DNA from 3 places in the Sporosarcina sp. FSL W7-1349 genome. Region 3 is predicted to be linked to each of the others. Evidence: riboswitches for the same ligand, from Rfam matches in the RefSeq annotation. Region 3 holds a riboswitch; each other region holds the start of a gene.

Region 1 (4,593 bases), 240 kb from region 3:
GACGCAATCGGGAGTTGGCCGGTAATTAATTTGAATAGGGTGGTCTTCCCACTGCCATTCGGTCCGAGCAGTGCGAAAAACTCCCCTTTCCGGATTTCAAATTCAAGATCATGGATAATCGGTTTTTTTCCGTAACCGCCTACGAGATGTTCGACTGTAATCATCGGTTTTCCCCTCTTCCAATTCGATCTCGGATTAATAGAAAAGCAAATACCGGAGCGCCGATCAAGGCGGTGATGACACCGATCGGCAGTTCTTGCGGCGCGATGACCGTCCTCGCGAGCAAATCTGCGAATACGAGGAAGGAGCCTCCAAACAATATCGACAGAGGCAGAACATGTCGATGGTTCGGCCCGCTCATGAGACGTACGAGATGGGGGACGACCAACCCGACGAACCCGATCGATCCGGAGACGGCAACCGCCGAACCGGTCAGCAACGAGGCGCCAATCAAGATGAGGATTTTCCCCCTTTTTACATTGACCCCGATATGATCGGCGGCTTCTTCGCCGAGAGCCAGAGCATTCAATTCTCGGTAATGATAGAGCAAGACAATAGCTCCGATGATGAGAAAGGGGATGATCAGTTGGACGTGGCTCCACCCGCGCATCGCAACACTTCCATATAACCAGTACATGATCTGCGTCATCGCATCGCGGTCTCCAAGGGCAATCATCAAAGATGTCAGAGCCCCGACAAAGGCTCCGACAATGATACCGGCGAGAATGATCGTCTCAATCGCAAGGCTCCGGCTACTCATCCGGACGAGCCCGAAAACAATGAATAAGGTAAGAAATCCGCTTAAAATCGCCACGACCGGCAATGTATAACTGCCTAATCCCCAAATCGTGTATTGGAAAAATAAAACCGTCACGGCCCCGAGCGCCGCCCCGGATGACACACCAATCGTATACGGATCGGCTAACGGATTCCGAAGAAGTCCTTGGAAGGCGGCTCCGGCGAGTGACAGGGAGGCCCCGACAAGGAAGGCTAATAGGACACGGGGCACCCGGATGTTCCAGATGATTAGCTCTTCATTCTTCGGAACATCCGATAGCCAGCCAAGGCCGAATGATTTATCCGCTACGATATGGAGAATGGTGGGAATCGGGAATTTTACACTGCTGACGAATAAGCCAAGAAGGGTTGCACAAAGTACAACCCCGATACTTGCGATATAAAGCCAACCGATTTTATTCCCCAAAAACTTCCGGATAAATGAGTTTTGCAAGCTGCTCGACTCCTTCAATCAGGCGTGGGCCTGGACGAGTGACGGTGTCGCTGTCGACATCGAATACTTGTTTATTCTTAATGGCATTGACTTCTGCCCAACCGTCGCGTGCCAAGACGCCTTCGGCAGGATTGTCCACATAATAGCCATATGTGGTAATGATGACATCTGGGTTAAGTTGGACGATTTCCTCTTCTGTCAACTTCACCCATCCATCTTGATCTTCCGCTGCATTCGTTGCATTGATTGTCTCCAGCATTTCGTGCATGAATGTGTTTTTCCCTGTAGTGAAGATATCCGGAGCAGGGGCTACTTCGACCCATACTTTCTTTTTATCCGTGATTTCTTTCGCTTTTTCTTCAAGGGCAGCACGGCGGTCTTTCATGTCCTGGATGATCTCGTCGGCCTTTTCCGTCGTTCCGGTAGCCGTCGCAATCATTTCCATCGTGGCGTATGCATCGTCGAATGAAGTGGCGCTGCCGGTGACAACAACGGTGATGCCGACTTCTTCAAATTGTTTTAGAATTTCTGCATGGTTATCGAAATGGTATTGGGTTACAAAGGCGACATCCGGCAACAAGGTCATGACCAATTCGGCATCCATGTCCTGGCCGCCGACTTTTTGCACTTCCAATGCTTCCGGAGGATAATTACAGTAATCCGAAACCCCGATAAGGCGATCGCCTACACCGAGCGCATATAAAATTTCCGTATTGCTCGTCTGGATGGAGATGAGGGTTTCCGGTTCTTTCTCAATCGTCACTTCACGGCCGACATCATCGGTGAATGTGACCGGAAAGGCTTGTGCCCCCTCCGTACCTTCTGCCTCCGTTTGATCTGTCGCTTCCGTGTCCGGTGTTTCTGGAACCGGTTGATCCGCTGGGGTCTCTTTCGATCCGCAGCCTGCTAAAAGGACCATCGCCAGCACGAAAACCAAACTGAACAAGCCCCATCGTTTTATCATGTTGTGCACTCTACGTTCCTCCTCTTGATTGTAAACATCAAAAAAGCGCTTGTCCTCGAAGGAAAGCGCATGATCAGGCGAAGTCAACGGGCGCCGGAAATCCACCGACAATCCCTGCTGGCACGCTAAACATTCCTATCCCCGAGGAAGCTAACTATCGAAATAGGCAGGTCTCCTGACTTACGACTACCGCGGCCGCCCCGCTCCTTCCCATGCTGTCGCACAGTGGATACGCGGGACTTCCTCGTCGATTACAGTGACGGGTTCGTGTTGGACTTTCACCAACTTCCCTCTTCGTTCCAAACAACCGCTTTGATACGGCTCTTTGAAAAACCTATTTCTAAACTATTTTTTTAATGTTCGATTCATGCCAAGTATATAGAAGTATTGCTAGTTTGTAAACAGCGGAGGCGGGCTGGAAGGTGGGGGATGTCTATTGAATTTGGTACGTTGTTTATCCAAGGTTTGGTTGTCCAACAAACGCCCTGAAAATAATCAAGAATTAATAAAAGAAACAAACTATTTCCTAGCATGTTGATAACCTTACTTTGTCGGCGCTATAAAGCTTGGTATCATCGGGGGTCAGCCAGTATGTAATTTTAAAATCAATAAATAACAAAATATTATAAAAATTTACAAGTTTGTGTTGAATATTAACAAATAGTTTGCTAATCTGAATCTGTGTACTATAACAAAAATTTGGACTACTTCATTTTTCGGCTACCCTTCTTTTTATTGGCTGAATAATGAAAGCGGTTTCAGCGTGAGGGGGAGATGGCGTACGAGTCTATTAGCTGAAAATTTGAAGAGGAGGATGGAAACATGAAAAACGTTCGAGCAAATTCTAAGCCCAATTTCGAGAAGATCATTGAAACGCCAGAGTTTAAACAATTGGTCAAACGTAAAAACACATTTGCGACGCCGTACATCATTTTCTTTTTTGCCGCTTATTTTCTACTTCCGATTTTGACAGGGTACACCACAATACTTGAAAATCGTGCAATCGGTTGGATGACTTGGACTTGGGTATACGCCTTCAGCATGTTCATCATGGTCTGGGTATTCACGTCCATCTATATGAATAAAGCAAAAGACTTTGATAAGGAAGTTGAAGAAATTATAAAGAGAAACATTGTAGAATAAGGGGGAAGTCGCCGTGGGAATCATATCAATCCTAATATTCATATCTGTTATTCTTTTGACGCTTATTGTCACCTATTGGGCCGCTAAACAAACCCAGACTGCAAGTGATTTCTATACTGCCGGGGGATCGTTGACCGGATGGCAGAATGGCATGGCTATCGCAGGTGACTATTTATCCGCAGCTTCTTTCCTAGGAATCGCCGGCGCCATTTCATTAAATGGATTTGACGGTTTCTACTACAGTGTTGGCTGGTTGACCGCGTATCTCGTCGTATTGTTCTTGATTGCGGAGCCACTCCGGAATCTTGGAAAATTCACGATGGCTGATATGATCGGCTCCCGATTTGGCGCGAGAAAAGTGCGTGGAGCGGCTGCCCTTAATACGATTACGATCGTATTATTCTACATGTTGGCGCAATTGGTTGGTGCGGGCGCTCTCATTAAACTCTTGCTTGGAATCGATTATTGGATTTCAGTCTTGATCGTTGGGGTCATGATGACGATTTATGTTCTGTTCGGCGGAATGACCGCGACAAGCTGGGTACAAATCATTAAAGCAATCTTACTGATGGCTGGAACGATCATCATTTCCTTCCTTGTCCTTTTAAAATTCAATTTCAACTTCATTGGAATGTTTGATGCGATGCGCACAGCGACACCACACGGGGAAGCTTTCCTGCATTCGGGCGTCGTCTATAAGGATCCGATCGGTCTGATTTCTGTCCTAATTGCGCTTGTTTTAGGTACAGCGGGATTGCCGCATATCTTGATGCGCTTCTTTACCGTAAAAGACGCAAAGACGGCCCGTTCCTCGGTCATCTATGCGGTCTGGATCATCGGAATCTTTTATGTCATGACAATTTTCCTTGGATTTGGAGCGGCTAAATTCGTCGGGGCGGATGCGATCATCGCAGAGAATGCAGCCGGGAATATGGCAGCGCCAATGCTTGCCGGTGTGTTAGGCGGGGATGCGTTGGAATCCTTCGTTGCAGCGGTTGCATTCGCTACGATTCTTGCGGTTGTTGCGGGTCTTGTTCTGTCGGGTGCGTCAGCCATTGCCCATGACATTTATGGGGAAATCATCAAAAAAGGGAAAGTGACGGAACAGCAGCAAGTGCGCGCTGCCCGTATTGCAGCTCTTAGTGTTGCGGTCATTTCCATCCTCCTTGCCCTCGGTGCAGAGAAGATGAACGTTGCGTTCCTCGTTTCGCTTGCTTTCTGTATTGCAGCATCTGCCAATGTACCGACTATTTTA
Region 2 (4,593 bases), 270 kb from region 3:
ACTTGGAAAACCGTAGCCAACATTTCTGCAGTCAACACTTCTTCGGGCGTTCCGGAACGGACGATTTGCCCATCTTGTACCACATAAATCCGATTGCAATACGTGGCCGCGATATTCAGGTCATGCAGAGCGGAAATAACCGTCAGTTGAAGACTTTTTGCTAAATCCATCACCTGAAGCTGGTGATGAATGTCAAGGTGATTGGTCGGCTCGTCCAAGATTAATATTTTGGCTTGCTGGGAAATGGCTCTGGCAATGAGGACTCGCTGCTTCTCTCCACCCGACAGTGTGGCAAATCCTCGTTCCCTTTTATCAATAAGTCCGACTTGCATCAGCGCATGATCGACGATGTCTCTGTCCGACCGGCTGTCCAAGTCGAACCATTTTTTATGGGGAGCCCTTCCCATCAGCACCATTTCCTCGACGGTAAAGTCAAATGACAAAGTTCCTTCTTGACTGACTACCGCCATCTGCTTTGCCAAGCCTTTTGCCGAGAGGGAGGAAATATCCCGGTCATCGATGCTAATACTTCCGCTTTGATGGGGGAGGGCGCGATAAATCGATTTCAAGATCGTGGATTTCCCACTGCCATTTGGTCCGATGATACCGATGAATTCACCTTCCCGTGCGTCGATTGAAATATGACGGGCAATCGGGATTTGATTAATGCACGTTGTCAAATCATCTACGAGAACACTCAAGATCCATCGCCTCCAAAAGAATAATCACTTTTTCTCAATAGCCAGATGAAGAACGGTCCGCCGCATAATGCGGTGATAATTCCGATGGGCAGTTCTTCGGGAGCCACGGCAATCCGGGCGAAAACATCCGCCCAAATGATGAAGATGGCACCTACCAATGCGCTGATCGGCAACACTTTCCGATGATCTGCTCCGATTGCCAGACGGACGAGGTGGGGAATCATCAATCCGACAAACCCGATCGCCCCGCTGACCGCAACGATGACTCCCGTCAAGAGGGCTGTGACTACGATCAGTTCTTTTCGGAACCGATGCACGCTGATTCCAAGAGTGCCCGCCGTTTCTTCGCCGAGCAACAATAAATTGAGGGCCCGAAACCTTGCCAGCAGGTACAGTAGGCCGGCAAGCACCATTGGCGCAGGGATGACTAGATAACTCCACTTCGCTCCCGCCAGGCTTCCCATCATCCAAAACATTGCATTGCGGATCCCTTGTTCATTTGGCGCGGAAATGACGATATAACTGGTGACCGCCGATAAAATCATCGATACGACGACTCCAGCCAATAAAAGTCGTGTCGTTGTTAGACGGCCTCCCACATGGGCAATAAAATAAACGAAAATGATTGAGAGCAAAGCACCTCCGAAAGCGGCAACCGAAAGCGCATATTGGCCGAACATACTGAACGCCCCGAACAAGATGACGACGGTAGCCCCGACGGAAGCGCCGGAAGAGACGCCCAAAATATAAGGATCCGCCAAGGAATTCCGGACGAGTGCCTGTATTCCGACCCCGACGACCGCAAGCCCGGCCCCGACGACTCCACCAAGCAACACGCGGGGAAGGCGGATATCCCAGATGATCCGTTCTTCGGGCCGACCCCAGTCGACGTCAAATAATGGCGAGGAAAGCGGCAGTTGATTCAGTACGATTTTCCAGACAGTCAGAGGGTGGATGGAAACAGGCCCGATAATAACGGCCAATGTGATGGAGACCAGCAGGAGGATGAATAGAGCGATAAAGACCGGCACAATGGCGACGGTCTTGGAACTGGCTGATTTGGATGTTTGTTGCACTCGTGACATAGGATCCGTCCCTTTCCGGTCTTATTCGCAATTAGTTAGATGGGTGATAAAAGCCTTCGACGAGCGTTTCCAGAGCCATTGGAATCCGTACACCCTCCGCGGCTGCGGAGAGAGGGACCACGACAAAATGCTGATCTTGGATAGCGGTCGTATCGGCCAACATGGATACGCTATTCAGAAAATCGATTTTCTGGTCAACGGTTGTATCGCCATAGTCGATGATGACGATAATTTCTGGATTTCGTTCCACGACCTCTTCCCAATTGACTTGTCCCCAATTCTTCTCAAGGTCGCTGAAAATATTTTCGCCGCCTGCGATCGTGATAAGTTCATTCAAGAAATTTTGTCCGACGGTGAGGGCAGATGTATCGCCGCTATCAAAAACAAAGACCCGCTTCTTTTCATCAGAGGCCGGGATGGTCTGTTTGATCTCCTCGATCTGCGACTTCATGTCTGAAATCAATTTGGCTGAGCGATCCTCGACTCCGAAAATTTTCCCGATGTTGTCGATATCCGTGAAAATGTCATCAAGCTTGGGTCCGACAATCGTCGAGGACTGATGTAAATATGGAATGATTCCTTGCGCCAGTAGCTCTTCTTGCGTCCCCAGGCTGTCTTCTTTGAATGCACTGGCCCATCCGGCGTAGGCAAAGTCCGGATCCGCACCGAGAAATACTTCTTTGGACGGGTAGGCATCTGCCAGAACGTCAATCTTCTCATAGGCCGCTTGGTATTCAGGCAGGATTTCATCATCAAGATACGCGGTGCCCACCATGTGATCTTCCAGACCGAGCGCCAACATCACTTCCGTGACATGCTGGTTCAGCGTCACTGCGCGTTGCGGGACATCGGCAATCGGCAGCTCCACTCCGCTATTTTCGATGGTCAGCGTCTCTTGTTCGGCAGATGGAGTCTCCTTGTCCGCACACCCACCGACCAGCAGCAGAAGCAATAATCCCAATACACCTAGTTTTTGTTTTATCATATTTTCGAGTCTCCTTCGCCTTGCGTATTTATGCCAATCGAACAGCGAATCGAACAGCGAATCGAACAGCGAATCGAACAGCGAATCGAACAGCGCAGGGTTCGATTTGCCGTATTTCTGCGTTCTTTGCAGAAATTAAGGCACCTTCATGCTGTTCCGCGGAATGAAAATAAAAAGCGTCTCTAACCGAAAAAGGGTTAGAAACGCTGGTGGATTCCATACAAAAAGTGGATGAGCCGTCTTCTAACACTTCCCCATTTCCCGTAGGTCAAGCAGTGTCGCTAGAAAAGGCAGGTCTCCTGACTTATGGCCATGGCTTTTCGCTCCTTCCCATCTTGGCAGACAGTGGATGTTTGCAAAAAACGGCCAGTTCACAGTGGCGGGACCGTGCCGGTTTTGCACCGGGCTTCCCTTTTAAACACGATGATCGTGTACCTTTTCCCATATCGTCTATTCGGTTTGGCAATCTATCAACAGTATTCAGAACTGCACGAGAAATGTCAATCCCTAAAATATGAAGCTTGCCTTTCTGTGAACGGTCCGGCTATAATAAACCCAATTCATTGGATCCGATTGAAAATTGAATAACGATGAGATGTCAGGCGCTAATCCATAGCTTAATAGGGAATCCGGTTCAAATCCGGAACTGTCCCCGCAACTGTAAGTGTCGACGAAATGAGGAACACCCACTGTGCCACTGTGCATGGGAAGGGCTCAAAGTAGGAGGAAGCACAAGTCAGGAGACCTACCTGCATCTCGAAGTTTCAAATCTCCGGGGGGTGAGAGTGGGACGATACATACTGACCGATTGCGTCTCGTGAGGACGCGTTCAAGTGAAACTATTTTGTGTCGTTAAGCAAGCCCTTTTCCGTTAGTGGAAAAGGGCTTTTATTTTGTGCGCCCGGCATGGGCTATAACTTGGTGGTGAAAGTCCACTACAGGCTTGGCAGTAGGAACTGTTAGCTTAAGGCAAGGGTGTCCATCGTGAGGTGGAATCTGAAGGAAGCCGGCGGCAAACTCCCGAACCGACGGACAGAAACCGCATATAAGGCTGAATTGGAATGGATGAGTTTGCAAATCAAAACGAAGTCCAATACTGCCCGAGTTCCATACAGTAAATGCGGCGGTTACATGGGAGGAAGGTTATAGCTCTTACCCGGGGAGGTCTTACAGGGGTTCCCGACAAGAGGGATGGAATATTCCACAGGAACAAATCCGTCAGTGATGGCAGGTTGAACTGTAAGAAGTCAGCAGAGGCCATAGTAGTCCAACAGGATGAAGGGCCGAACAATAACAACCCTGAAATGAAATGGAGGTAAGGACAGTGCAGAGACCACAGAAAACATCGGCAGGTGGCTGGCCGCAAAGAGATAGGTTGGAAACCGAAGGGTATGCGGGAGCGTGCAGCCCTGTCTTTACGAAAATGGAACAACGGGGTGGTATCAGTTTGATTGACAAAGTGGTGGATATCAACAATCTCTTCAATGCCTGCAAGAAAGTGAAGGCAAATAAAGGGGCGCCCGGTGTTGACGGAATGACAGTAGAGGAACTCTTTGGTCACGTCGCCAAATACCGCGACCATCTGATTCGGAAACTGAAAGACGGTTCGTACGAACCATTGCCTGTCAAACGGGTGGAAATTCCGAAACCGGATGGGTCAAAACGGAAATTGGGTATCCCTTGTGTTCGTGACCGAATGGTTCAGCAAGCAATCTATCAAGTGATTGGCAAGGTAATTGACCCGTACTTCTCCGATATGAGTTTCGGATTCCGTCCAAAGAGGAACCAGCATCAAGCCATCAGGCAAACCATCGCGTACTAC
Region 3 (4,593 bases):
CATTGGCTAAGATCCGGCAGAGCGCTGTGCAAATCATCGTCTTTCCCGAATCGGATGCCGTCCCGACGACCATTAACCCATTCATCGTTTCTCCCCCTTTTTCCAGTACGTCGCCACGCCGTAATCCATTTCGATCGCTTCATCTGCACGTCGGATGAATTCGCGATGAATGCGGCCGAGCCATTGCATATAGATCTTCGTCTCGGCGTCTTCCATCGGCATATCATCCAGCACTTCATTAGAAACGATGACGAGATGGGAACCGGTTTGCAGCAACCTCTCGATCGTCTCATAAAGGCGACTCACTTTTTCTTCCATGCAGCCTGGTTGTCGGATGCAAGGAGTCCCTGTATCCCAACCTTCATATAATTCATTCGCCAGCCAAGTCGTGGCGCAATCCCAAAGGACCAAATCACCCGGGCGGATTACCGGTCGCACTTCCTCCAACCGGACGGGCTGTTCGAGTGTAGTCCAATTCATGGAGGCTCGATCCAGACGGTGTTGGTCGATTCGGGCCTGCATTTCCGCATCCGTTGCCGTCCCTGAAGCAATATAGACAAGACGACCGCCTGTTCGGTCCGCTTTATTCACTAAATAATTTTCGGCATATGCGCTTTTTCCACTTCGGCTGCCGCCGAGAATTACGGTCAGCAACCCTTTTTTATGTATTTGCAAAGACCAACACCCCGATCACTGTCATCCAAAGCCAGAACACGAAGGACGCGATGTGCATCTGCGTGACGGCAGATTGAATATGTTGGGCAGTCAGCGGTACAAAGCCCGGCCCGATTTCCGGACGTGCCGAAACGACACCGCGGTACGTGCTTTTCCCGCCTAACCGGATGCCCAGTTGCCAAGCGGTCGCCGCTTCCGGAAATCCGCTATTCGGACTCGGATGACGCCGAGAATCCTTGCCAAAGCCGACAATCCGCTGCCCAAACGGCAACTTTCCTTCATTTCTTGTATGGAAGAGGATGAGAAGGCCAGTGATCCGGGCGGGAATGTAGTTAAGCAGATCGTCCGCCCGCGCGGAGAACTTGCCGAACTGGCCATACCGCTCGTCTTTATAACCGACCATCGAGTCAAGCGTATTGACCGCTTTGTATAGCCAAAGACCAGGGGCGCCGATCAGAAAAGCCCAAAACAACGGAGATGTCACGCCATCCGCCGTATTTTCGGAAACCGTTTCAATCGTCGCTCGCGAAATCTCGCTCTCATCTAACTTCTCGGTGTCCCGGCCGACAATCCATGATAATTTTTCTCGCGCTTCCGAAAAATTGCCCTCTTTTAGCGGTCGCTGCACAGACAGCGCGGCGTCACGCAAACTCTTCTGCGCTAACCCGACCGCAATCAGGATTGCCTCAACCGCAATCCCGGCAAACGTATGAATCTCGTAAGCTAGCCAAACAATGACTGCTACCGCTGCCGTGACAATTCCAACCGTGGCGACAAGCAGGATAGCCCCTTTCCCGACGCGGTACTTCCCTTTATTCAAAACAGCCGTCATCTTGGAAATGAAAGAACCGATCCAACGGACAGGATGCGGCCAATTCGGCGGGTCCCCGATGAGCCGGTCCAATAGAAGGCCAATTGCAATGGCGATGAAATGTGACGGTATCACGTTGCCCACCCTTTCACTTTCTTGTACGCCCGCAGCGCCCGCACCGTGCAATCATAGACGCCGTGACCGACCAATTTCCCAAGCGGCGCCACTGTCCCGGCGTACGGAAGATGTGCGCCTTGCTGTGTGGCTGCCACGAGGACGCTGTCCGTCGACGTCCCGGTAGCGATCGTCCCGGTCAGCGGGTCTCGGATTGCTTCATCATGAAGGGCTTTCACTTTCGCCTCGGTTGCCGTGATGATCGCCTGGACGAACGCCTCATCCGACAAATCGCCATTGACGATGACCCATGTATTGATTGTCCCTATTTTCTGTTCCTCTTCGCGGGTCAGCGCTTGCGAGACATCCACAGCATTCCCGACACCCGCCGTCACGGCGACAAGAATGGAGCCGAAGTCGCCATCGTATTGGCCGATTTCGACATGTTCGGTCGACACGGCGGTCATCATCCCCACCGTCTCCGCCGGCTGGAATCCTTGCTGTTCCAGATATGCCGCCATTTCCGCTTGGGCATCGTCAACATTATAATGGATATCGACGCTGCGATTGACGAAGGCGCGGTACGATCCGATGCCCGCGTTGTGGACAGCGGAAGATAATGTCTTCATCGGCTGGTCTGCCCGGAAACTGACATAATCGGAGGACACGAAAAACCCCTCTGTTGTTGCAATGAACCTGGTCATTTTTTAACCCCTCAATCGTGTAAATTGAAAAATCCCCCGTACAAATACGGAGGATGTCCAAGTAAAAATCCAAACGCCAAAAAGCGGTCCGATTTCCACCGACCTATTCCTCGCAGGTCACGGGTGATTCATAAAGGCAGGTCTCCTGGCTTGTGGTCATCGCTTGCCGCGTCTTCCCGGAATCCTTCCAGTGACTTTTCGCGTCTTGCTCGCACTTACAGTGGCGGGACCGCACCGGCTTTGAACCGGCTTCCCTTTTAACCCCGTCACACGCACGGGGCACCTTTACGCTAGTTTTTCTCATTATACTACAGAAAAGGGGGCTGTCGAGTGTTCCACTGAAGAAGTATGCGCCGGTATCCGTCACTTTTGGTGATTTATCCGTCAGTTTGCGAGGGGTATCCGTCACTTCCGGAAAATTATCCGTCAAGTCCACAGGTCTATCCGTCACTTTCCATTCTTTATTCTCAAATCAATACCTTTTACCCATAGTAAAACCGCTGCGCCAGGGCGCAGCGGTCCAACTTGTTGTTACATCCGTTCCGGTGCCGATACGCCTACGAGTTTCAAGGCGTTCGCGACGGTCGCACGTGTCGCGGTGACGAGCGCAAGCCGTGCTTCGGACAGCTCCCGATTGTCCGGATCGAGCACTTTCTCCGCATTGTAGAAGCTGTGGAAAGTCGCCGCCAGCTCTTGGATATACGTCGTCACCCGGTGCGGCGAACGAAGCCTTGCCGCATCGGCTACCAGTTTCGGGAAGTCCCCGATTTTCTTGATCAACTCAAGTTCCTTTTCGGTCTGCAATAAAGAGACATGCTCGACGGAAGCAGACAACCCTTTCTCTTCCGCCTGACGCAGGATCGAAGAGATCCGCGCATGTGCATATTGTGCGTAGTAGACCGGATTTTCATTAGACTGGGAAATGGCGAGGTCCAAATCGAAATCCATCTGCGAATCACCCGAACGCATGGCGAAGAAATAGCGGACCGCATCCAATCCGACGTCTTCCACGAGTTCGCGCAATGTTACCGCCTTTCCGGTCCGCTTGCTCATCTTGAACTTTTCGCCGTCTTTGTACAACTGGACCATTTGCGCCACTTCGACTTCCAAAGTGTCTCGGTCATAGCCCAGTGCCTCGATAGCCGCTTTCATCCGCGGAATATATCCGTGGTGATCGGCTCCCCAAATATTGATGAGCTTATCGAAGCCGCGACCCAGCTTGTCCTCATGATAGGCGATATCCGGCGTCAAATACGTATACGTGCCGTCATTTTTAATGAGCACCCGGTCTTTGTCGTCTCCGAATGTCGTCGAGCGGAACCATGTCGCACCGTCTTCCTCATAGACATGGCCATTCGCCCGTAGCTTATCGAGTGCCACATCGATCTTTCCATCTTCGTATAAAGAAGTTTCCGAAAACCAATTGTCAAAGGAAACTCGGAAGTCTGCTAGGTCCTTTTTCAACTTCGCCAATTCGAATTGAAGGCCGTATTCGCGGAAAAACGAATAGCGCTCTTCTTCCGAAGCGTTGACATATTTGTCTCCGAACTCCTCGGCCAACTTCTTGCCGATATCGATGATGTCCTGGCCATGATAGCCATCCTCCGGCATATCCCGTTCCATACCAAGCGCTTGGAAATAGCGGGCTTCCACGGATTTCGCCAGATTATGCACTTGATTGCCGGCATCATTAATATAATATTCGCGGTAGACATCGTATCCGGCAAAGTCCAGCACATTGCATAGGGAATCGCCCAGGGACGCGCCCCGTGCATGACCGAGATGCAGATCACCGGTCGGGTTCGCGGAAACGAATTCCACTTGGACTTTTTCGTTCGCCCCGGCGTCGGATCGACCGTAGTTTTCCCCTTGGTCCAATACCGTTTTCACGACATCCCCAAGGTAATCTGTTTTCAACCGGATGTTCATGAACCCTGGGCCCGCGATTTCAATCGAATCGATGGACGTGCCCGAAGTATCCAATTTCCCAAGGATTGCCTCCGCAATCGCGCGCGGCGGTTGTTTCGCAATCTTGGTCAACTGCATTGCAATATTGGTGGCATAGTCCCCGTTCTCTTTGTTCTTCGGTGTCTCCAGCATGATGTCCGGAATGTCGGTCGAATCGACAAGCTCAGCGTCGATCACCGCTTGGCGCAATGCCGCTTTCACTTCATTTTGAATCTTTTCTACCGCGTTCATGATTTTCCCTCCGTGTATGTAATAATCAAATGGTATGTGCCGAGTATAGAGCTGCCGTCCGATAGCCGATATTGGACATCGAACTGGCCC

What was found. Region 3 has a riboswitch for cobalamin ahead of MKY41_RS10985 (adenosylcobinamide amidohydrolase). Riboswitches for the same ligand answer to the same signal wherever they lie in the genome.
Region 1: it holds a riboswitch for cobalamin, as region 3 does, so the genes downstream of both, MKY41_RS09930 (ABC transporter substrate-binding protein) here and MKY41_RS10985 (adenosylcobinamide amidohydrolase) in region 3, are expected to answer to the same signal.
Region 2: it holds a riboswitch for cobalamin, as region 3 does, so the genes downstream of both, MKY41_RS12445 (ABC transporter substrate-binding protein) here and MKY41_RS10985 (adenosylcobinamide amidohydrolase) in region 3, are expected to answer to the same signal.

Annotation. Positions count from the first base shown of each region.
Region 1 is NZ_JBBOOK010000001.1:2,019,331-2,023,923, reverse strand. Features, by position in the region: gene MKY41_RS09940 (ABC transporter ATP-binding protein) at 1-164, opposite strand, end outside; gene MKY41_RS09935 (FecCD family ABC transporter permease) at 161-1,231, opposite strand; gene MKY41_RS09930 (ABC transporter substrate-binding protein) at 1,194-2,195, opposite strand; cobalamin riboswitch at 2,344-2,548, opposite strand; gene MKY41_RS09925 (DUF485 domain-containing protein) at 3,018-3,338, shown strand; gene MKY41_RS09920 (solute symporter family protein) at 3,352-4,593, shown strand, end outside.
Region 2 is NZ_JBBOOK010000001.1:2,527,484-2,532,076, reverse strand. Features, by position in the region: gene MKY41_RS12455 (ABC transporter ATP-binding protein) at 1-701, opposite strand, end outside; gene MKY41_RS12450 (FecCD family ABC transporter permease) at 698-1,786, opposite strand; gene MKY41_RS12445 (ABC transporter substrate-binding protein) at 1,818-2,771, opposite strand; cobalamin riboswitch at 3,044-3,225, opposite strand; cobalamin riboswitch at 3,354-3,538, shown strand; gene ltrA (group II intron reverse transcriptase/maturase) at 4,195-4,593, shown strand, end outside.
Region 3 is NZ_JBBOOK010000001.1:2,259,416-2,264,008, forward strand. Features, by position in the region: gene MKY41_RS10970 (cobyric acid synthase) at 1-85, opposite strand, end outside; gene MKY41_RS10975 (bifunctional adenosylcobinamide kinase/adenosylcobinamide-phosphate guanylyltransferase) at 82-675, opposite strand; gene cbiB (adenosylcobinamide-phosphate synthase CbiB) at 662-1,618, opposite strand; gene MKY41_RS10985 (adenosylcobinamide amidohydrolase) at 1,618-2,304, opposite strand; cobalamin riboswitch at 2,423-2,606, opposite strand; gene argS (arginine--tRNA ligase) at 2,836-4,503, opposite strand; gene MKY41_RS10995 (DUF1934 domain-containing protein) at 4,500-4,593, opposite strand, start outside.